Regions from separate parts of the Bacillus sp. 3255 genome, predicted to be linked through region 1. Evidence: predicted binding sites of a transcription regulator. Region 1 holds the regulator's gene; each other region holds the start of a gene.
The links. Region 1 encodes Rex, which represses fermentation and respiration genes when NADH is low (regulators of the CRP and FNR family bind a similar motif). Its sites were predicted from a motif close to TTGTGAAATATTTCACAA; they were not measured.
Positions count from the first base shown of each region.

Region 2: a site for Rex is predicted at 3,067-3,084, ahead of hcp (hydroxylamine reductase). Genes of this name have one in related genera too.
Region 3: a site for Rex is predicted at 2,260-2,277, ahead of J2X61_RS07935 (helical membrane plugin domain-containing protein). Genes of this name have one in related genera too.
Region 4: a site for Rex is predicted at 3,485-3,502, ahead of J2X61_RS27140 (cytochrome c oxidase subunit 2A). Genes of this name have one in related genera too.

Region 1 is NZ_JAVDUS010000025.1:90,380-95,111, forward strand. Features, by position in the region: gene dinG (ATP-dependent DNA helicase DinG) at 1-2,460, shown strand, start outside; gene J2X61_RS30965 (redox-sensing transcriptional repressor Rex) at 2,464-3,084, shown strand; gene J2X61_RS30970 (inorganic phosphate transporter) at 4,090-4,732, opposite strand, start outside.
Region 2 is NZ_JAVDUS010000020.1:114,350-119,081, forward strand. Features, by position in the region: gene J2X61_RS27055 (ATP-binding cassette domain-containing protein) at 1-486, opposite strand, end outside; gene J2X61_RS27060 (putative 2-aminoethylphosphonate ABC transporter substrate-binding protein) at 572-1,585, opposite strand; partial or broken gene J2X61_RS36480 (permease) at 2,225-2,473, shown strand; gene J2X61_RS36485 (TIGR03943 family putative permease subunit) at 2,518-2,736, shown strand; gene J2X61_RS36490 (small, acid-soluble spore protein, H family) at 2,733-2,816, shown strand; gene hcp (hydroxylamine reductase) at 3,154-4,443, shown strand; gene J2X61_RS27075 (PAS domain-containing sensor histidine kinase) at 4,522-4,732, opposite strand, start outside.
Region 3 is NZ_JAVDUS010000004.1:224,065-228,796, reverse strand. Features, by position in the region: gene J2X61_RS07950 (Na+/H+ antiporter) at 1-1,121, opposite strand, end outside; gene J2X61_RS07945 (SRPBCC family protein) at 1,294-1,689, opposite strand; gene J2X61_RS07940 (ArsR/SmtB family transcription factor) at 1,693-1,998, opposite strand; gene J2X61_RS07935 (helical membrane plugin domain-containing protein) at 2,362-2,793, shown strand; gene J2X61_RS07930 (NAD(P)/FAD-dependent oxidoreductase) at 2,815-3,993, shown strand; gene J2X61_RS07925 (CBS domain-containing protein) at 4,057-4,512, opposite strand; gene J2X61_RS07920 (MarR family winged helix-turn-helix transcriptional regulator) at 4,707-4,732, shown strand, end outside.
Region 4 is NZ_JAVDUS010000020.1:131,738-136,469, reverse strand. Features, by position in the region: gene J2X61_RS27160 (sodium-dependent transporter) at 1-334, shown strand, start outside; gene J2X61_RS27155 (ABC transporter ATP-binding protein) at 467-1,372, shown strand; gene J2X61_RS27150 (ABC transporter permease) at 1,365-2,651, shown strand; gene mobA (molybdenum cofactor guanylyltransferase) at 2,852-3,457, shown strand; gene J2X61_RS27140 (cytochrome c oxidase subunit 2A) at 3,572-3,736, shown strand; gene J2X61_RS27135 (cytochrome c oxidase subunit II) at 3,770-4,240, shown strand; gene J2X61_RS27130 (b(o/a)3-type cytochrome-c oxidase subunit 1) at 4,272-4,732, shown strand, end outside.

The DNA of each region.
Region 1 (4,732 bases):
GTTGCCGGTCTCTTCGGAATCGATCACGAAAGGCCCCATCAAGCGGACAGCGATGCGGAAGTGACGGCCGACATATGGATCATCTGCTTGGAAAGATTGCTAAGCTTGCCGCTGCTGACCGTTCAGCGCTTGCAGCATATTTTTGAGAACAACGCCAGCGACTTGGGCTGGTTTCTGGAGGAAATCTGTTTATATAAAGAATCGATCACAAGCGTAGATACGGATACTCACCGCTATTTCCGCCAGTTTACATTGAATGTTGGGGATTGGGGAGAAGAAGAGGAGATCCGCGGTGCTGCGCATGAGGATGGTCTGGGTGCGTCGTTTGACGAATTCCATCAAGGATTGAAAACAGCGCTGCAGACGAAATTCGAAATCTTCGAAGAACGCGAATCTCAGGAGCAAATGATTCACGAAGTCGAGAGATCGCTCGAGCACGGCCGGCATTTGATGATTGAGGCGGGAACGGGTACGGGCAAGTCGCTCGGCTACTTGATCCCCTCCTTATACTACGGCATTAAATATGAGAAGAAAGTGGTCGTATCCACGCATACGATCAACTTGCAGGAGCAGCTAAGGGACCGCGATATTCCGCTGTTGAAGGAAATTTTCCCGGTACCGTTCAAAGCGGCCGTCCTGAAAGGCAGAAGCCATTATTTGTGCCTGCGCAAATTCGAAACGAAGCTGACGACGCGCGATTATGAGAATGGCAAAGATGATCCGATTACTGCGGCGCAAATGGTCGTTTGGCTGAGCGAAACGGAGCATGGGGACGAGGAGGAGCTGCACTTCGGCAATAAGGGCGCTCAATTCTGGTATTCCGTTGCCAGCGATACGGACTCCTGTTTGAACCGGATGTGTCCCTGGTACAAAAAATGCTTCTATCACCGCGCCCGCAACGATGCCAATACGGCCGATGTCATTATAACGAACCATTCCCTCCTGTTTACGGATATGAAAGCGGAGAACCGCCTTCTGCCGGCTTACAAGCATCTCGTCATCGATGAGGCACATCACTTTGAAGAGGTGGCCAGCAAGCATCTGGGGATCGAGCTGCATTCCTCGGCGTTGTACCATTCGCTCACTTGGCTCTACAAAGATAATCGCAGCGGCCAACTGCCGATGCTCCGGTTTCGTCTGCAGAAGGCGGATGAGCAGCAGGAACGCGCTCTGTTATGGAGTCAGTCGATCGATAGCCTTTTCCCCAAAATCGTGAAAATGAAAGAGGACTGGGAGCTCCTGAGCGAACGGCTGTATGAGCTGCTCTCTTCGCGCAGCGATCCTTCGCAAACCGACAATTCATCGTATGTGCTGCGGATGAAGCCGGAGACGGTTCCTGATTATTGGGATGAGCTGCTGTCACTCGAAGATAATATGTATCTGAACGCCAACGATCTCCTTCGCACGCTGGATAAGCTGCTTAACGACGTGAAGGAGCACCAGGAAGTGTTTGGCGTGCAGGGGCTTGTTACCGATCTTAACGGGACCGTGAAGGAGCTGTACGAACAACGGGATGCCCTCCATTTCTTCATGAAAATGGCCGATGACGGCTATGTGTACTGGATGGAAGCGGGCACGTACGCTAAGGCGAAGTCCTTGCAGCTCATCTCCGTACCGACCGATGTCAGCCATCTTCTGCAGCAGCATTTCTTCGAGACCAAAGAAAGCATCATTATGACGTCCGCGACCCTGTCGGTGAACAAATCGTTCCAATACTCCGCGGATCAATTAGGACTCGCGATTCCGGAGGACGAAGAAAGCGGCAAGCTCAAAACGGTGCAGCTGCCTTCGCCGTTTAACTATCGCGAGCAGGCTTTGGTCGTGATTCCGCGCGATTTTCCGACGATCAAAGGGGCCGGCGATCCTGTGTTCATCGCTTCACTGATCGAGTCGCTGAGCGAAGTGGCGATCGTGACGAAGGGGAGGATGCTGATCCTATTCACATCCAACCGGATGCTGAAGCAGATCTATGCAGGGATGAAGGACTATTTGAAGGCGTATGGCATTACCGTGCTCGGTCAAGGGGTGGATAGCGGCAATCGAAGCAAGCTGACCCGGATGTTCCAAGACAACAAAATGTGCGTCCTGCTGGGCACCAGCTCGTTCTGGGAGGGCGTTGACATTCCTGGGGATGCTCTAAGCTGCTTAGCCATCATTCGCTTGCCGTTTCAGCCTCCGAACCATCCGCTCGTGGAAGCCAAATGCGAAAATATTAAAAAGCGCAATGAGAATCCGTTCATGAAGTTTTCTGTGCCGCAAGCGGTTATTCGGTTCAAGCAGGGCTTTGGCCGGCTGGTCAGACGCGCATCCGATAAAGGCATTGTCATCATCTACGATACGCGTGTTATTGAAACGTATTATGGCAAGCACTTCCTCTACTCGCTGCCAGGCCCCAAAATCGAGCACATGAGAACGGAGCAAATGTTACCAAGGATTGAGCAGTGGATGGGGGAGGCGTAGAGGATGAAATCACAGAAAATATCCGAAGCGGTTGTACGGCGTTTGCCCATTTATTTGCGGTTTCTCAACGAACTGGCGATGAAAAATGTCGCTACGGTCTCTTCGCAGGATTTGGGTCAGAAGCTTGACTTGAATCCTGCGCAAATTCGAAAGGATCTGGCCTATTTCGGTGAATTCGGCAAAAAGGGTATCGGCTACGATATCGCATATTTGATCGAGAAAATCAGGCAAATTCTGAAGCTTGACCGGCATATTCAAGTTGCGCTCGTCGGAGCGGGCAATCTGGGCCGGGCTTTGTGCAATTATAATACTTATTTGCGGAATGATATGAAAATTGTTGCCGTGTTTGACGCGATGCCCAGCAAGGTTGGGGAGACGATCAATAATTTGACCGTACAGCCGATGCAGGAGATGAAGGCGCTGCTGTCTCAGCTGGGCGTGCGGATCGGCATTATTACAGTGCCGGCGGCGGAGGCGCAAAATGTGGCGAACCAGTTCGTGGAGTGCGGCATTGAGGCGATTCTGAACTTTGCGCCGGTCATTATCAAGGTGCCGCCGGAGGTGCGCGTGCATTACGCGGATTTTACGACGGAGCTGCAAAGTTTGGCTTATTATTTGGATTAAGATTAAGGTGTTGAGCGTGGGGGCTCGGCACCTTTTTTATTAATGGATGTAGGTTAACCCCATCCATCCGGAGTGCGAACGGACTCCGCGGCCGTTATTCGGGGCGAAACAGACGTTTCGTGCTAACGGACACCGGTGACGCTATATAACCGGTTTTAGAGAGTCGGCTGCTTTCCGCAGGCCCCACACGTTCCCCGACCAACGAGCCATCAAATGTAACACTTCTGCACGTTCCCAAACGTTCCCGTACGCAACCGACAATACCCGCCAAACAAATTAATGCTCCGCAGAGTCGAGCCAGCTGCCAGCTTCACTGGCGGCCCGGGCCCCTTGAGCCTGTTGCGAGCTAGTCGACTTGCGACTCGAGTTCTAACGGACACAGGAGCCGTTATTCGGTTCAAAACAGCCGTCTCGGGATTCTAACGGACACCAGTGACGCTATTTAACCGGTTTCCGCCTGATTATGCCCTGAAAGCGGCAAATAAGAGCATCTGTGTCCGTTAGAGATGCAGCGGACCGGAAATCCCTATAATAGCGGCTGTGGTGTCCGTTAGAATGGGAGAGTCGGCTGCTTTCAGCGCTCCACACGTTCCCCGACTAACGAGCCACTCAAATATAACAATTCAGCACGTTCCCACGCGCACCCGCACGCAACCGACAATACCCGCCAAACAAATTAATGCTCCGCAGAGTCGAGCCAGCTGCCAGCTTCACTGGCGGCCCGGGCCCCTTGAGCCTGTTGCGAGCTAGTCGACTTGCGACTCGAATTCTAACGGACACAGCGGCCGTTATTCGGTTCAAAACAGCCGTCTCAGGATTCTAACGGACACCGGTGACGCTATTTAACCGGTTTCCGCCTGATTATGCGCTGAAAGCGGCAAATAAGAGCATCTGTGTCCGTTAGAGATGCAGCGGGCCGGAAATCCCAACAATAACGTCCCTGGTGTCCGTTAGAAAACAAAAAAATGCCCCGAACCATGTACATGGCAACAGGGCATCCCATTTTTAAAAAATAAGTCTGAACAACAAGAAGTAAAGCGAATAAGCAAGCACGATGGAGATCGGAATCGTGATTAACCAAGTGATCAGCATCCGGCTGACCGTTCCCCACTGCACTTCATGGAACCGCATGACACTTCCTGTCCCGATGATGGCGGAGGAAATAACATGCGTAGTGGATAGAGGCTTACCGATATGGGTCGAGAATTGGATGACGAGCGATGACGTCAGGTCGGAGGCAAATCCGTTAATCGGTTCGATTTTGACGATTTTGCCGGAGACGGTCTTGATGATTTTCCAACCGCCGATTGACGTTCCAAGGCCCATTGCAAGTGCCGCTGAAATTTTCACCCAGAGCGGTACGTTCAGATCGGTTTGCATATCGGCCGCGACTAGACCGAAAACGATGATACCCATCGCTTTCTGCGCATCGTTACCACCGTGCGAGTAGGAAAGCAAAGCGGCAGATATGATTTGTAAAGTTCTGAACATACGATTAAGCTTCGATCTGGACGTATTCCCCGACAAAATGATGATTTGTTTAATGAGAAACATGATCACGTAACCGAGGGCAAAGGCGATAATTGGTGACAAAATCAAGATGATGATGATTTGTGTGAATCCGTTCCAGTTCACCGCGCCAAAGCCT
Region 2 (4,732 bases), on a different contig from region 1:
CGGTTCATCCAACAGGAGAAAATCCGGCGATAAGATGAACGCTCTGGCTAGGGCAATGCGCTGCTGTTGTCCGCCTGAAAGCTGGGCGGGATAACGGTCTTTCAAGTGCAGAAGATCGACCAGCGACAGCGCCTCGCTTACTTTTTCGTCGGTTACACGCTTGGTGAGCTTTCTTCCTTGCAGCCCATAAGCCACATTCTGAGCGGCTGTTAAATTCGGAAATAGGGCGTAGGATTGAAAGACCATGCCGAAATTGCGTTTGGACGGCTGCAGCTGTGTGATGTCCCTGCCCCCAACCGTAATTCGCCCGCGTGTCGGCTTCTCAAGACCGGCGATAATGCGCAGCAGCGTCGTTTTGCCGCAGCCGCTCGGACCGAGCAAACAAATGAATTCATTCTTACGAATGTCGATGTTGATGTCTCTAAGCGCCGTAAAGGAGTCGAATGTTTTGTTCACACCTTGAATGGATAAATAGGCTTCTGGCATAAGCTGCCTCCTTGAACTTAGATTGAGAAGCAAGCGGCTGCTCACAGCAACGGATGAATGAGCAGCCGCCCGGAAACTCGCTTGACTATTTCGGTTCGCTCTTCGTGTTATACCGCTTATCCCATTCAGTCAAAATACTCTCGCGATTTTTCGCAGCTTCATTTAAATCATTCTTGATTAACTGCTTGATCGGGTCTACTTTGTAACCTTCAGGAAGCTTGGAAGCGTCCGTTTTGATAGCCAAGATCGCGAAATTTTTGTTGTATTCTTGCATCGCTTCATCCGTAATGGCCCAATCGAGGAATTGTTGAGATACTTGTTTGATCGATTTCTTCTTAATAAGCGCATTGGCTTCTACATCCCAGCCTGAGCCTTCTTTCGGAAATACGACCTCAACCGGGGAACCTTTCTTCTGCTCTTGCAAACCGCGGTATCCGAAAGAAATGCCGATCGGGTACTCGCCTGTGCCGGCGAGCTTAGCCGGTTTCGACCCGGAATGGACGTACATGGCGATATTGTCATGCAGCTTGCTCATATAGTCCCATGCCTTGTCTTTGCCATCCAGTTGAATAAGTCCGGAGACGGTCAGGAAGCCTGTGCCTGAGGAAGACGGATTCGGCATTGTAATAAGGCCCTTGTATTCCGGTTTAATTAAATCCGCATAGGATTCGGGAATTGGCAGCTTGCGCTTCTCCATCTCTCTTTTGTTCACGATGAAAGCTGTTTCCCAAGCATCGATGCCAACCCAGTGCGCAGGTACATTTTTATCTTTAAAATCTGGCAGTATACGATCTACGCCCTGCGGAGCATAGGGCTCCAACTGATTGTTCTGATCAAGCACCAGCAAGCTTGTTGCCGCTAATCCCCAGACAACGTCTGCTTGCGGATTTTCTTTCTCAGCCAGTAGCTTGGCCGTGATCACACCTGTCGAATCCCGGACAATGTTCATTTTGACATCAGGATATTTCTTCTTGTAGCTGGCCAAATAGTTCTTGATCGCATCGTCTTCCAGAGCCGTATAGACGGTTAATTCCTTGCTGGCAGTATCTAAACTCCCGGTTCCTGCCGGACTTGCCGTCCCGGGGGTCGCCTCATTCATGGTTGCAGGTTTTCCGCACGCTGACAGTAATGATACCAATGTGGCCACAACGACTAAACTTTTAGTTAATTTTTTTCTCATTGTATCGATTCCTCTCCCTCTCCTGAGATCTGGCCTATCCGATGATCCGCACTCTTCTCTCTGCTTTCATTTTGTCTTCTCCAGGTGCTAAAGTCGTTTTCGATGATCGATCTTCGATCAAAGATCCCCCCCGCATCGTTATTAGCACAAAAACAAACCAAAAAACAACACTCATAAATTGAAATTAATTGTTTTTAGTTGTTTTCATACGCAGATTATATGTTGTGTTTTGTTGTATGTCAATGATCTTTATGTCATAATTCATAACATTATTTATGGTTTTATTGAAAGTTGATCCTGAATTATTAAAAATTGAAGAAAATAACCTCATTTAAGTCAAGTAAGTTTACACATAGTTTACAAACAAGCTTGATTTTCAGTCATAATTTACATTATTTTAACAAATCGATATTGTAGTTCTAACATTTCAATGATAATATCAAATGAAACACACATTAAACAAACGAAAAACACTTTTTTTAGACATTATCATATTCTCAAGAGGGGGGGGCTTTATGTTTTATGAGCTTAATGAGCTTTATAAGCGACTCTCGCATCATGGTCATCGGCATTTTATTGGAGTCTTTTCCTTTCATTTTACTTGGCGTCGCGATTTCGGCCCTGCTGCAAACCTTTATTAGCGATCAGACGCTACAGCGGTGGATACCGAAAAAAACGATTCCCGGCATCCTGTTCGGTTGTTTGCTTGGCATCATCTTCCCGCTTTGCGAATGCGGAATCATCCCTGTGGTGCATCGGCTAATCCGCAAAGGCATGCCGCCTTATATCGGCATCGTGTTTATGATGGCCGGCCCGGTCTTCAAAACCAGTTCGCCTTGGGACGATTCTCGATGCGGTGCTGTGTCGCAGACTCTGTGCCGCTTGCCATTCTCGTCGAGACCGATACCCCCGAACTATGGCACAACAATGCGTATGCGGTCGCCCTCGGCACCATCGAAAAACGCATGTTTGACGGTAAAAACGTATTAACGATCGTTGCAAAAACGATAGATACGCAAAAAGAACCGACTAGTCCATACGTGTATCAAAATTCATACTTCGGAAATTGAAACGAACGTCAACCATTTATCCATTAGATCAGCCTGAGCAAGAACAAGAAGTGCCTCTGAGCAGTTTGGTCGAACATTAAGAGTTTATAAAAAGGTAACGGCGTGCTGTATAGTCTTTCTGATAAATGGAACGTTCGTCGTTAATATTCAAGTGCGAGTGCCCCGATAAAACAACAACCTGCGGAAAGTCTTTCAATTGGTTTTTTATTCGTGGAGTGTCAGGGGAATATGAGTTTTCTGTAGACTCTCTGAGGCGACACCAGCAGGGGTCAGGTTTTGATCTCCTCTCTCCGTACCCTTAACCTCCGTTCATGACAATTCCTGATCCAGTTGTGAGATAGATCACATATGTTCTCAAGGGGATCTGTTAATCTATGTTCTGAGGATATTACTAAATGGGTACGGAGGGATTATTCCATGTTTTGTTATCAATGTGAGCAAACCCCGACAGGTGGATGCAAGGTCATCGGTGTCTGCGGAAAAGATGAAAATATCGCCAGCCTGCAGGACACTATGATATTTGCGTTAAAAGGTATTGCCGCTTATGCTACGCATGCCAGACAGCTAGGCTATAGCGACCCTGACGTAGATCGCATTACACATGAAGCCTTGTATATGACTTTGACGAATTCTAATTTCAATCTTCAGGAACATATAGATATGGCTATGAAAGTCGGTTCTGCTGCCATTAAAATCATGGATGTTCTTGATCGCGCTCACACGGCTCACTTCGGAGTGCCGCAGCCAATTACGGTATCTCAGAACAAAATCGAAGGCCATGCCATCGTCGTAACCGGGCACAACCTTTATGCTTTGGAGGAATTGCTGAAGCAAACGGAGGGCAAAGGCATCAACATCTATACCCATTCCGAAATGCTTCCGGCCCACGGTTACCCCAAACTGAAGCAATATGCGCATCTGAAAGGAAATATAGGTAAAGCCTGGTTTGACCAACGGCGTATTTTCGAGAAGTTCCCAGGAGCCATTTTGGCTACAACCAACTGTGTGATGCCAATTAAAGGCACCTATGCCGACCGCTTCTTTTCGTACGATATCGCAGGTCTCGAAGGCGTTACCAAAATCGAGGGCGATGATTTCACCCCATTGATTGACAGAGCTTTGTCACTGCCCGCTGTCACCATAGAATCGGAGCAGGTTCTTACGACCGGTTACCATCATGAAACGGTGATCGGGCTCGCTCCCGAAATCATTCAAGCTGTGCAAGCAGGCAAAATCAAGCGCTTCTTCGTCATTGCCGGCTGCGATGCGCCCGGAACCGGCGGCGAATATTACCGCGAGCTCGCCACCTCACTGCCTAACGATACCGTCATTCTCACGACCTCCTGCGGTAAATTCCGCTTCAATGATGTCGATTACGGTACGGTGGCCGATACGGGCATCCCTCGCTATATCGATCTTGGCCAATGCAATAATTCGGGTTCCACCGTCAAAATCGCCATGGCTTTGGCCGATGCATTTGGCTGCAGCGTCAACGATCTGCCAGTCAGCATCGTCCTCTCCTGGTTTGAGCAGAAAGCCGTTGCTATTCTTCTCGGTTTGTTCAGCCTGGGAATTCAAGATATTCGCATCGGACCTAAACCTCCGGAATTCATCAATCCAGGCGTGATGAATGTGCTTGTGGAGACCTTCGGACTTAAACTAATCGGCGTTGCTCAAGAGGACATGGCAGCGATGCTTTCGCAATAAAACACAAATGGACGTATAGCCTCGCCGGCTATACGTCCATTATTACGTTCCCTATCTGATGAGCGGATGCGAAAACAATCACTTCTTCGGAATGATCAAGGTGACACATGTTCCTTGGCCATGTGCCGAACGAATATCGAATTGTCCGCCAACACTCTTGGCTCTTTCCTCCATACTGAACAGACCGACGCCTTTCGTGACATCGCTTTGAACAAACCCTTGTCCCCGATCTTCGATGCGCACTTCAACAACCGAATCTTTATCATGAACGGATACATGAGCTTCGGAA
Region 3 (4,732 bases), on a different contig from region 1:
GGGATGGAGAAGGCACCCGCAAGGGTCACCGCCCCGCGCACGCCGGAAATGGTCGTGAGCGTCATCGTCCGCAGACTCGGCACTTCGTTGCTCTGATTGCCGAACCAGCGGCCTCCTCTGGAGAATACATAAGTCCACAGGAACCGAAGCACGAGAAGCATCACATAGATCAGAACGGCATAGCCAATCACCTCGAAATTGTCGAAGGCCGGATCCTTGAGAATCTTCCGGGAAACTTCCGGAATCTGCAGCCCCAGCAGGATAAAGACAAGCCCGTTCAACACGAATAAAATGACGGACCAGGTTGGGTTGGACACGTTCTTAAGATTAGGCATTGTAAACGCCAGCCGTTCGTTCTCGATCGCATGCAGCAGCCCCCCGGCAACCGCAGCCAAGATGCCGGAAACACCCAATTCCTCCGCAACGAGATAGAGCAGGAACGGCGTCAAGATTTGCAGCAGCATATGCATCGTCTCATCTTCCAGACCCGCCCGGCGCAGCAGCTGCCGCAGACCGGTGATAAGGAAGGCGACGACGGCACCGACGATCAAACCGCCGATCGAGATCACCAGGAAGCTGAAGCTTGCCTTCGGCAATGAGAATACGCCGGTCACAGCCGCGGCGATGGCGAATTTGAAGGCAACCAGACCCGAGGCATCGTTCATCAAGGCCTCTCCCTCCAGCAGCCGCTTCAAGCTGCGCGGCAGGTGAATGCGGCCGGCCAAGGAGCTGACGGCAACGGCGTCCGTCGGAGACAGGATGGCGGCCAGACCGAATGCGGCGGCCAGCGGAATCGTCGGGATCATCCAATGAATGCTGTAGCCGACGACGCATACGGTTATGAACACAAGCCCTACCGCCAACAGCAGAATCGGCGCCCTTAAGCGCCATAATTCATCGCGCGGCGTGTGCTTCCCATCGTTATATAGCAGGGGGGCGATGAACAGAATGAAGAATAATTCCGGCTCCAGATGCAGATGAATGCCAAGCGGAACCAAGACCAGTCCGGCGCCTAGCGCGATCTGAATGAGTGGAACAGGGATGAAAGGAACGAAGCGGTGTACGACGTTCGAAACACCGAGCAAGATAAGCAGCATGAGTATAATAATGAATACTTCCAATCGGTTTCCCTCCATGTCAGACTGATTATCAACTTTATCTCATAATTTCCAAAAAACCGCAACCTTATCGATGCTTCCGCCATAAAAAACAAACGCAAAAACGCCAATACAAGCGATTCCTCGCTGATACTGGCGTTATCGTCCGTTTTATTCGGTTGTCAGCTGGTCCAGATTAGACCGCAAGCAGGCTGCCAAGCTCTTTGCCCATTCGAACCCAACCGTGTGCCGCTCCGCCGAAAGCCTGTTCGCTCTGGAAGCCCGACTGCTCCAAATGCAGCACAACGGTACCGTTGCCGCTGTCATTCAGCGTCCACGTCACCGTCGTATTCTCTCCACCGCTGACCCAGGTATAGCTTAGGCGATGCGGTTCGTTCACCTCCAGCACTTCACAATCGATAATACCGTTCCACCAGCCCGTAGGTTCCGTACGAAATTGAAATTTATGTCCCACGACCGGTTTAAAGTCATTGTCCATGATCCACTTCGCCAGCATTGCAGGGTTCGTCAATGCATTCCACACCTTCTCCATCGAAGCTGTGTATTCAAATTGTTGCGTCACTACTTTCATCGTTCATTCCTCCTTTAATAATTGGTCCAAGCGCAGCATATTGGTTTTCCAGAATTTCTCGTAAAATGAAACCCAATCTTGAATTTCCTGAAGCGGCCCTGCATTCAATCGATACCTGGTTTCCCGGCCTACTTTCCGGTCGATGACTAGATGAGCTTCTTTGAGAATGGCCAAATGTTTGGAAACGGCTGTACGGCCCATCTCAAAATGAACCAGCAATTCGTGCAGCGGCAGTTCCTCGGCATTCGCCAGCAGTTGAAGAAGCTTGCGGCGGGTTGGATCGGCAACCGCATCATACACATCGTGCATCCCCTTATATTCGTTCACAACACCCTCTCCTCTTTAAACTCGGTCAAAATGACACCGTTTGGTGTCTGATACGATCATACGACACCATTCAGTGTCCTGTCAACTGCTGCCTTTACATCCACTGAAGTTATATTTTCCCTCTCTGCTGCTATCAATGTTCACGAATTTGAAATATTTTCAATTATAATTTTGCTGACATTGGGTGTAAAATAACTAAATACGGTTTATATCCAATTGTGTCGTCGTTGATGACATTTTCTTATGTGAAAAATGTTACAACCATTCGGGGAAACAAGCCTTTTTCGTCCCACACACATTGAGACAGTACCCGATTTTTTTTCAACGCAAAGGAGGATTTTCTTTATGTCACAGACATCTGCTGTTCAAGAAGTAGCAGCAACGGCTGCTGCGGAACCAAAATCGCTAGACGTACTCGACCAATTGCTAAAACCTGAGGTGCAGCAGTCTCTCACCGTCCTCGTCGACAACCTGCCTAAGCTGGCAGAAATGGTGACTGTGCTGACTAAGGCTTACGATTTCGCACAAAGCGTTGCAACGGACAAAGTGCTGATCAACGATTTTGCACAAGGGATCGGCGAATTCGTAAAACCTGTTCAAGAGAAGGCGAAAGATATCGCATCCGCAGCTATCGAAGCCGGCGAACGCTCCCAGGCTGAAGCAGGCACAACGATCGGCCTCTTCGGTATTCTGAAAATGTTGAAAGATCCTGAAGTACAGAAAACACTTCGTTTTGCTCAAGCATTCTTGAACGTACTCTCCGAACGCAAAAATTAATACGAACAAGGGATGATATCGATGGCTAAACAAATACTAATTCTTGGCGGCGGCTATGGCGGTCTATTGACTGCATTGACAGCACGCCAGCACTTATCGGCAGCAGAAGCTAATATTACAATCATCAACCGTTTCCCGACACATCAAATTATTACGGAACTGCACCGTCTTGCCGGCGGTACGATCAAAGAACAAGCCGTTGCGCTTCCGCTGCAAAAGCTGCTTGGCGACAAGCAAGTGAATATTGTAGTCGATACGGTGAAAGAAATCAAACCTAACGATAAGCAAGTCGTTACAGCAAACGGCGCTTTTACATACGATGCGCTGGTTGTTGCGCTAGGCAGTGAAACGAACTATTTCGGCATTCCAGGACTTGAAGAGAACAGCTTCGTGCTGAAATCGGCGGCAGATGCCAACCGCATTCGCGAGCACGTTGAAGCTCGTCTTGACGCTTACAAAGCATCCGGCAACAAAGCGGACGCAACGATCGTCGTTGGCGGCGGCGGCTTGACAGGCGTTGAGCTTGTTGGCGAATTCGCCGACAAACTGCCTGAAGTTTGCCGCAGCAAAGGCATCGACTTCGCGGATATTTCCATCTACTGCGTAGAAGCCGGCCCTTCCATTCTGCCCGTCTTCCCTCCTGTTCTAATCGAACGCGCGGTAGAAAGCCTTGAGAAACGCGGTGTCACCTTCCTGACCGGCGTAGCGATTACAGAAGCAACTAAAAACACGGTTTCCTTGAAAAACGGACAAACCATCGAGTCCAACACAATCATTTGGACTGGCGGCGTGAAAGGCAATCCGGTTGTCGGAAGCTGCGGAATCGCCGAAGATCGCGGCCGCGCTACCGTCACATCGACACTGCAATCCACTTCGCATCCGGATGTGTTCCTTGCAGGCGATTGCGCGGTTGTATTCCCGGAAGGCAGCGAAAGACCTTACCCTCCAACAGCTCAGCTGGCTTGGCAAATGGGCGAAACGGTTGGCTTCAACCTTTCCGTTCAAATCAAAGGCGGCGTAATGGATAAATTCACGCCTGTATTCTCCGGAACGCTTGGCAGTCTTGGACGCAAAGACGGTATCGGAACCATCGGCGGCAATAACACCAAATTGAAAGGCTTGCCGGCATCCCTTATGAAAGAAGCGAGCAACGTTCGCTATCTCTCTCACATTCACGGGCTGTTCGCGCTCGCTTACTAATCATACAAGAAGCCCCCGGCTATCACATAGCCGGGGGCTTCTTTGTCTATATACGACAGCCGCTCACAAGATCGACTGGAAGGCATGCCGGATGACATCTCCTCTAGAAATGATACCGACAAGAACACCATTGCGGATGACAGGCAGCTTTTTAATTCGCTTCTTGCCCAGAATAGCGGCTATTTGCTCGATTTCCTCTTCAGCGTTCACGGCAATGACTTTCTTCCGGGCGATTTGCAGCACATTCAAGGACAGCAAACTACGAACTCGTTCATCAAATTCCTCGTTATCTCCACGTATGACTGCCGTGTAAAAATAAGAGCCGAATACGTGATCCTCGTGCTTGCCGATGTAGCGCATAATATCGCCGTCACTCAAATAAGCGACGACTTCATTTCGTTCGTTCACCACCGGCAATCCGCTGATCCGGTAATTGATGAATTTCTCTATTACGCTGCGAACAGGATCGTCTTCTTTCACTTTATAAACCTGACGAACCATAATGTCATGGGCTTTAATGATGTTCCCCTCCAGTTGAATAGGCTTGATGATGTATCTAGATGTATAATACAACTATATATAATTGTATTATACAACTATATAAGAGCATGTCAATTCCATTTCAACAGATTGGCGCACATATTCAAAACGAATCGTTTATGATACGATTATACAATGAAATTTTATTATTTCGAATGAAGACGAGGTACGCTATGACCAACCATCCTGCCGAAACCAT
Region 4 (4,732 bases), on a different contig from region 1:
GTGGAGCCGTAAAAAAGCAGCTACGATTCTTTCCGTTCTGTGCTTCTTGGTAGGGGTTCCATCCGGCCTATCCGTCGGAGGGGTTCTCGGCAATTTCACGCCTGGCGGCAAAAGCATTTTTGACTGGATGGATTTCACCACCTCATATGTTTTGATGCCGTTCGGCGGGTTAATCGTGACCTTGTTCACTGCGTATGCGTGGAAAAAGGCGGGGGAAGAAGCCGGCCTGACGGGCTTCTGGTACAAGGCATGGATGTTCCTGCTGCGTTATGTGGCACCGATTCTCATTATCTTCGTTTTCTTGTACTCGGTAGGTTTGATCAAGTTTAACTAATGTACGAAGGCAAAAGCGGGCGCGTCCTGCTTTTGCCTTTTTTGCGCGGTGGCCGCAGCATTTCAGTTATTTTCCAAATTCCTGTAAACTAGGGATAGGCAAGTTACTTCGACAGGAAGGCAGGTGCAGAACGTGACATACCCGCTGACGGTAGACAACGTCTCCAAGCAGTACGGCGAGAAGACCGCCGTGAACTCGATTAACCTTCGCGTGAAGCAAGGCGAAATTTACGGGCTGTTAGGCGCGAACGGAGCCGGGAAGACGACAACGATGCGCATGGTGTTAGGCCTTATTTATCCGGATGCCGGAAGCATTATGTGGCAAGGGCGCGGTTACCGCGAGGAGCTGACGCGTTTGATGGGCTATTTGCCGGAAGAGCGCGGCTTGTATCCCAAGATCAAAGTAAGCGAGCAAATCATTTATTTAGCCGAGCTCAGGGGCTTAACCCGCAAGCGAGCGGAGGCCGCGCTCAAGACTTGGCTGGAACGGTTCGAAGTGCCGGAATACTATCATAAAAAAGTCGAAGAGCTATCCAAAGGGAACCAGCAGAAAATTCAATTCATTGCCGCCGTCATACATAATCCTGATATCTTAGTTCTGGATGAAGCTTTCAGCGGGCTTGATCCGGTGAATGTGGAATTGTTGAAGAAGATGGTCAAACTCTTGCGCGACGAAGGAAAAACGATCTTGTTCTCCAGTCACCGCATGGATCATGTGGAAGAGCTGTGCGAACATATTTGTATCCTGCACCGCTCGAATACGATCTTGCAGGGCAGCTTGAAGGAGATCAAAGCGTCTTTTCCGAAGGAGCGTATCGTGCTGGAGACGGAGGAGCAGGTCGAAGGTTTGGAGCGGCTTCCGGGCGTAAGGGCGGCCGAGCGGCAGCAGAGCGGGTACCAATTGCGCATCGATTCGTCAGCCGATCCGCAGTCTATTTTGCGGCATGCCATGGAGCAGTCCAGCATCCAACGCTTTCAAATTATGGAGCCCACACTGAACGAAATTTTTATTCAAAAGGTGGGAAACGCACATGAATAGCACGCTAACCGTTATCAAATTTACGTATATGACCCGTTTCCGTTCCAAGTCGTTCCGCGTAATGTGTCTGATCCTGATCGTCCTGCTGTCCGTGCTCATCCATCTGCCTGCAATCATGGCCAAGCTATCTTCGCAGGAGGCGGCCACGGTCGGCGTCTTCCCGGGCAAACAAGCGGAAATTGCGAATAAGCTGGCCGCTTACTACAATACGCAGAATAACCCGGACATTAAGATAGTCCCGTTACAGGATGCCGGCAGCGCTGCGGGAAATGAGGCGCTGGCCAAGCAGCTCATCGCGGACAAGAAGATCAAAGGCTATCTGGAATTTACAGATGCGGCGGCAGCCGGCTTCCCCAAAGCCGTCTACAAATCTCCAGGCGCAATGGAGTTCTCGCTCAAGAGCAAGCTCCAAACCGGACTGCAGCTTGTGAAGACGGATGTCGCCCTGCAGGGCGCAGGCATAGCGTCTGAACAGAAAGCGATCATTCAGGCGCCCGTTTCGCTGGAAACCGTGCAGATCATGCTGAATGATCAGGGGGCAGCAGGCAAAACCGAATCGCAAATGGTGATGTCCTATGCGCTCGTATATGTAATGCTGTTCATGCTGTACATGGGTGTTATCGGTTTCGGCAACATGGTAGCGATGGAGATTACCGCCGAGAAGAGCTCACGGGTGATGGAGCTGCTCATTACGAGCGTAGCGCCGCTGAAGCAGATGTTCGGGAAGATCGTCGGCATCTGCTTGCTGGCGCTCACGCAAATTGCGCTATCCATCGCTGTCGCCGTCGTCAATCTCAGCTTGTCGAGCGGCAGCCGGCTCGTCTCGCAGATGAACTTGAACTGGGAAGACATGCAGATCTCGCTTATCGCATATTTCTTGATCTTCTATCTGTTGGGCTTCTTCATCTATGCCACGGTTTTCGCAGCGGTGGGCTCCTTGGTCAGCCGAACGGAGGATGTGGGGCAGGCGATTATGCCGGTTACGATGCTGATCGTTGCGGCCTTCATGATCGCGATCTTCGGGCTGAACAACCCGAATGCCGGCTTCGTCGTCACGATGTCCTTCGTGCCGTTCTTCTCCCCGCTGATCATGTTCCTGCGGATCGGCATGAGCTCTCCCGCTATCTGGGAGGTGTGGCTGTCCATCGCGATACAATTGGTTGCGATCGGCGCTATGGCGTGGATCGCCGCCAAAATATACCGCACAGGCGTACTGATGTACGGCAAACGGCCTACCTGGCGGGAGCTTAGGAAGGCGATGCGGGCTTATAAGGTTTAGACAAATGAAAACCCTAGAACATTCATCCTTGAATGATCTAGGGTTTTTATCATGAAGTCGCACGGGGGTTCGTTCCCTTCATGATCCATGTGATCCATGTCACAAGCCCCCCTGAATGGGTGTGACATTTTTCACTTACAGGGCTTATGCATTTGATTAAAGTAAAGCTATACAAACTTGATTAAGGGAGAGTGATGGTGATGCTTACAGGAGTCATTTTGGCCGGTGGAGCGAACCGTCGGATGAAGGGAGAACTGAAAGCATTGCTTCCGTTTGGCGGACAGCCTCTCATTGTCCGGCAAGTGGATCGGATGAGGACCGTGTGTGATGAAATTATCGTCGTAACTAACGATCCCAGGCCATATCTTCCGATTCTGGATCGCTCCGTACGCATTATTACTGATTTTTTCGCTGGTCATGGGACACTCGGCGGCATGCACGCGGCATTATCGTTAGCCAAGCATAACTCTGTATGGGTCGTAGGCTGCGATATGCCATTCATTTCATCCCAAGCCGCTGAGCTTATGCGGAACAGAAAGCAGGATGGCTTTGAGGCTGTGATTCCGCTCGTGGCGGGTAAGTTAATTCCCCTTCATGGCATTTATGACCGCGCATGCACAACGAGAATTGTTCCACTGTTGGATAGAGGTGAAACCACGCTATCGGCTTTACTGGATCATATCTTCTGGAGCGAGTTAGCGGATAGATACTTTCAGGAGAACGGAGTCGATCTGAATTTCATTTCCAGTATGAAGACTATGGAGGAGTACGAGGCTTTGCAAAACATTTGGATGCCGGGGATGTAACCAAAGATTCCGTTTTAAGTTGAGCGGATGTGATATGAATCACAGTGGTTGCGGGAGAATGCTTCTACAATAGGGACATAGCACAGCTAATTGAAAGTTGGAGGCGGGTCTTATATGAATGCTAGAAAGTTAGGCAATGAACAACCAGATCGAGTAAGGACCGATAAAGCGGATCAGGAACCAGCACTGAAGGGCACATTTGCCGCAGTCATGCTGCTAGGTGCATTTCTGGCCATAAGCTGGGTTGCTGTTTTCATATTATTTCTTGCAAGACAATAGTACAGATCATTATTCATTAAGGTGGGGTAGGCCATGCATATTCATAAACTAGAGAAAATTTGGCTAACAATTGGAATCAGTATGCTATTCGTGTTTCTCGGCGTATTGGGTGTCTCCGCATTTGCCATGGGGGTAAAGCCGCCGAGCGAGCATCATCATCAGATTGATCCTTCCAAGGTCCAAGAGACGGCTCCATTCGACAAACCCGGTTTGCATCAGACAGGGGAGAAAGAGTACGAAGCGGTGATGACCGCTTTTACCTTCGGCTATGCGCCGGATAAAATGGAAGTGCCTCTAGGAGCTACGATTAATTTTATCGTCACGAGCCAGGATGTCGTACACGGCTTTGAGATTCCGGGGACGAACGTCAATATGATGATTGTTCCAGGGGAAGTGAGCCATGTGAGCCATACATTTACGAAGCCGGGCGAGTACCTCATCTTATGCAATGAATATTGCGGTGGGGCGCACGAATATATGAAAACAACCATTATCGTAAAATGACAGAAAGTTTCACAGAAGGGGGGATATCCGCATGAAGTTAAAACGTTTGGATAGGTTTGAACACAAATTCGATCTCAAAGACGGTAAGCTTGTCGTTGCTCATATCATCGTCGCTTTCATTGCTTTGCTCATTGGAGGATTCGCCGGGCTGCTGCAAACGATGGTGAAGAGCGGGACGATTAAACTGCCATATGGCATCGGCTATTATGAGTTGTTGACGGCGCACGGTGTTTTGATGGGGATTGTGTTTACGACTTACTTTATTATTGGTTTTCTATACTCCGGCATCTCATATACGTTGGGCGGTAAATTGCTGCCGATTGTACACCGTATGGGTTGGCTTGGGTTTGCTTTATTGACGGCGGGAACAGCCCTCGGAGTCGTTATGGTTTTGACGGGAAAAGCGAGCGTGCTCTATACGTTCTACGCACCTATGAAAGCTTCCCCTTACTTTTATATCGGATTAGCCCTATTAGTGGTGGGCAGCTGGAT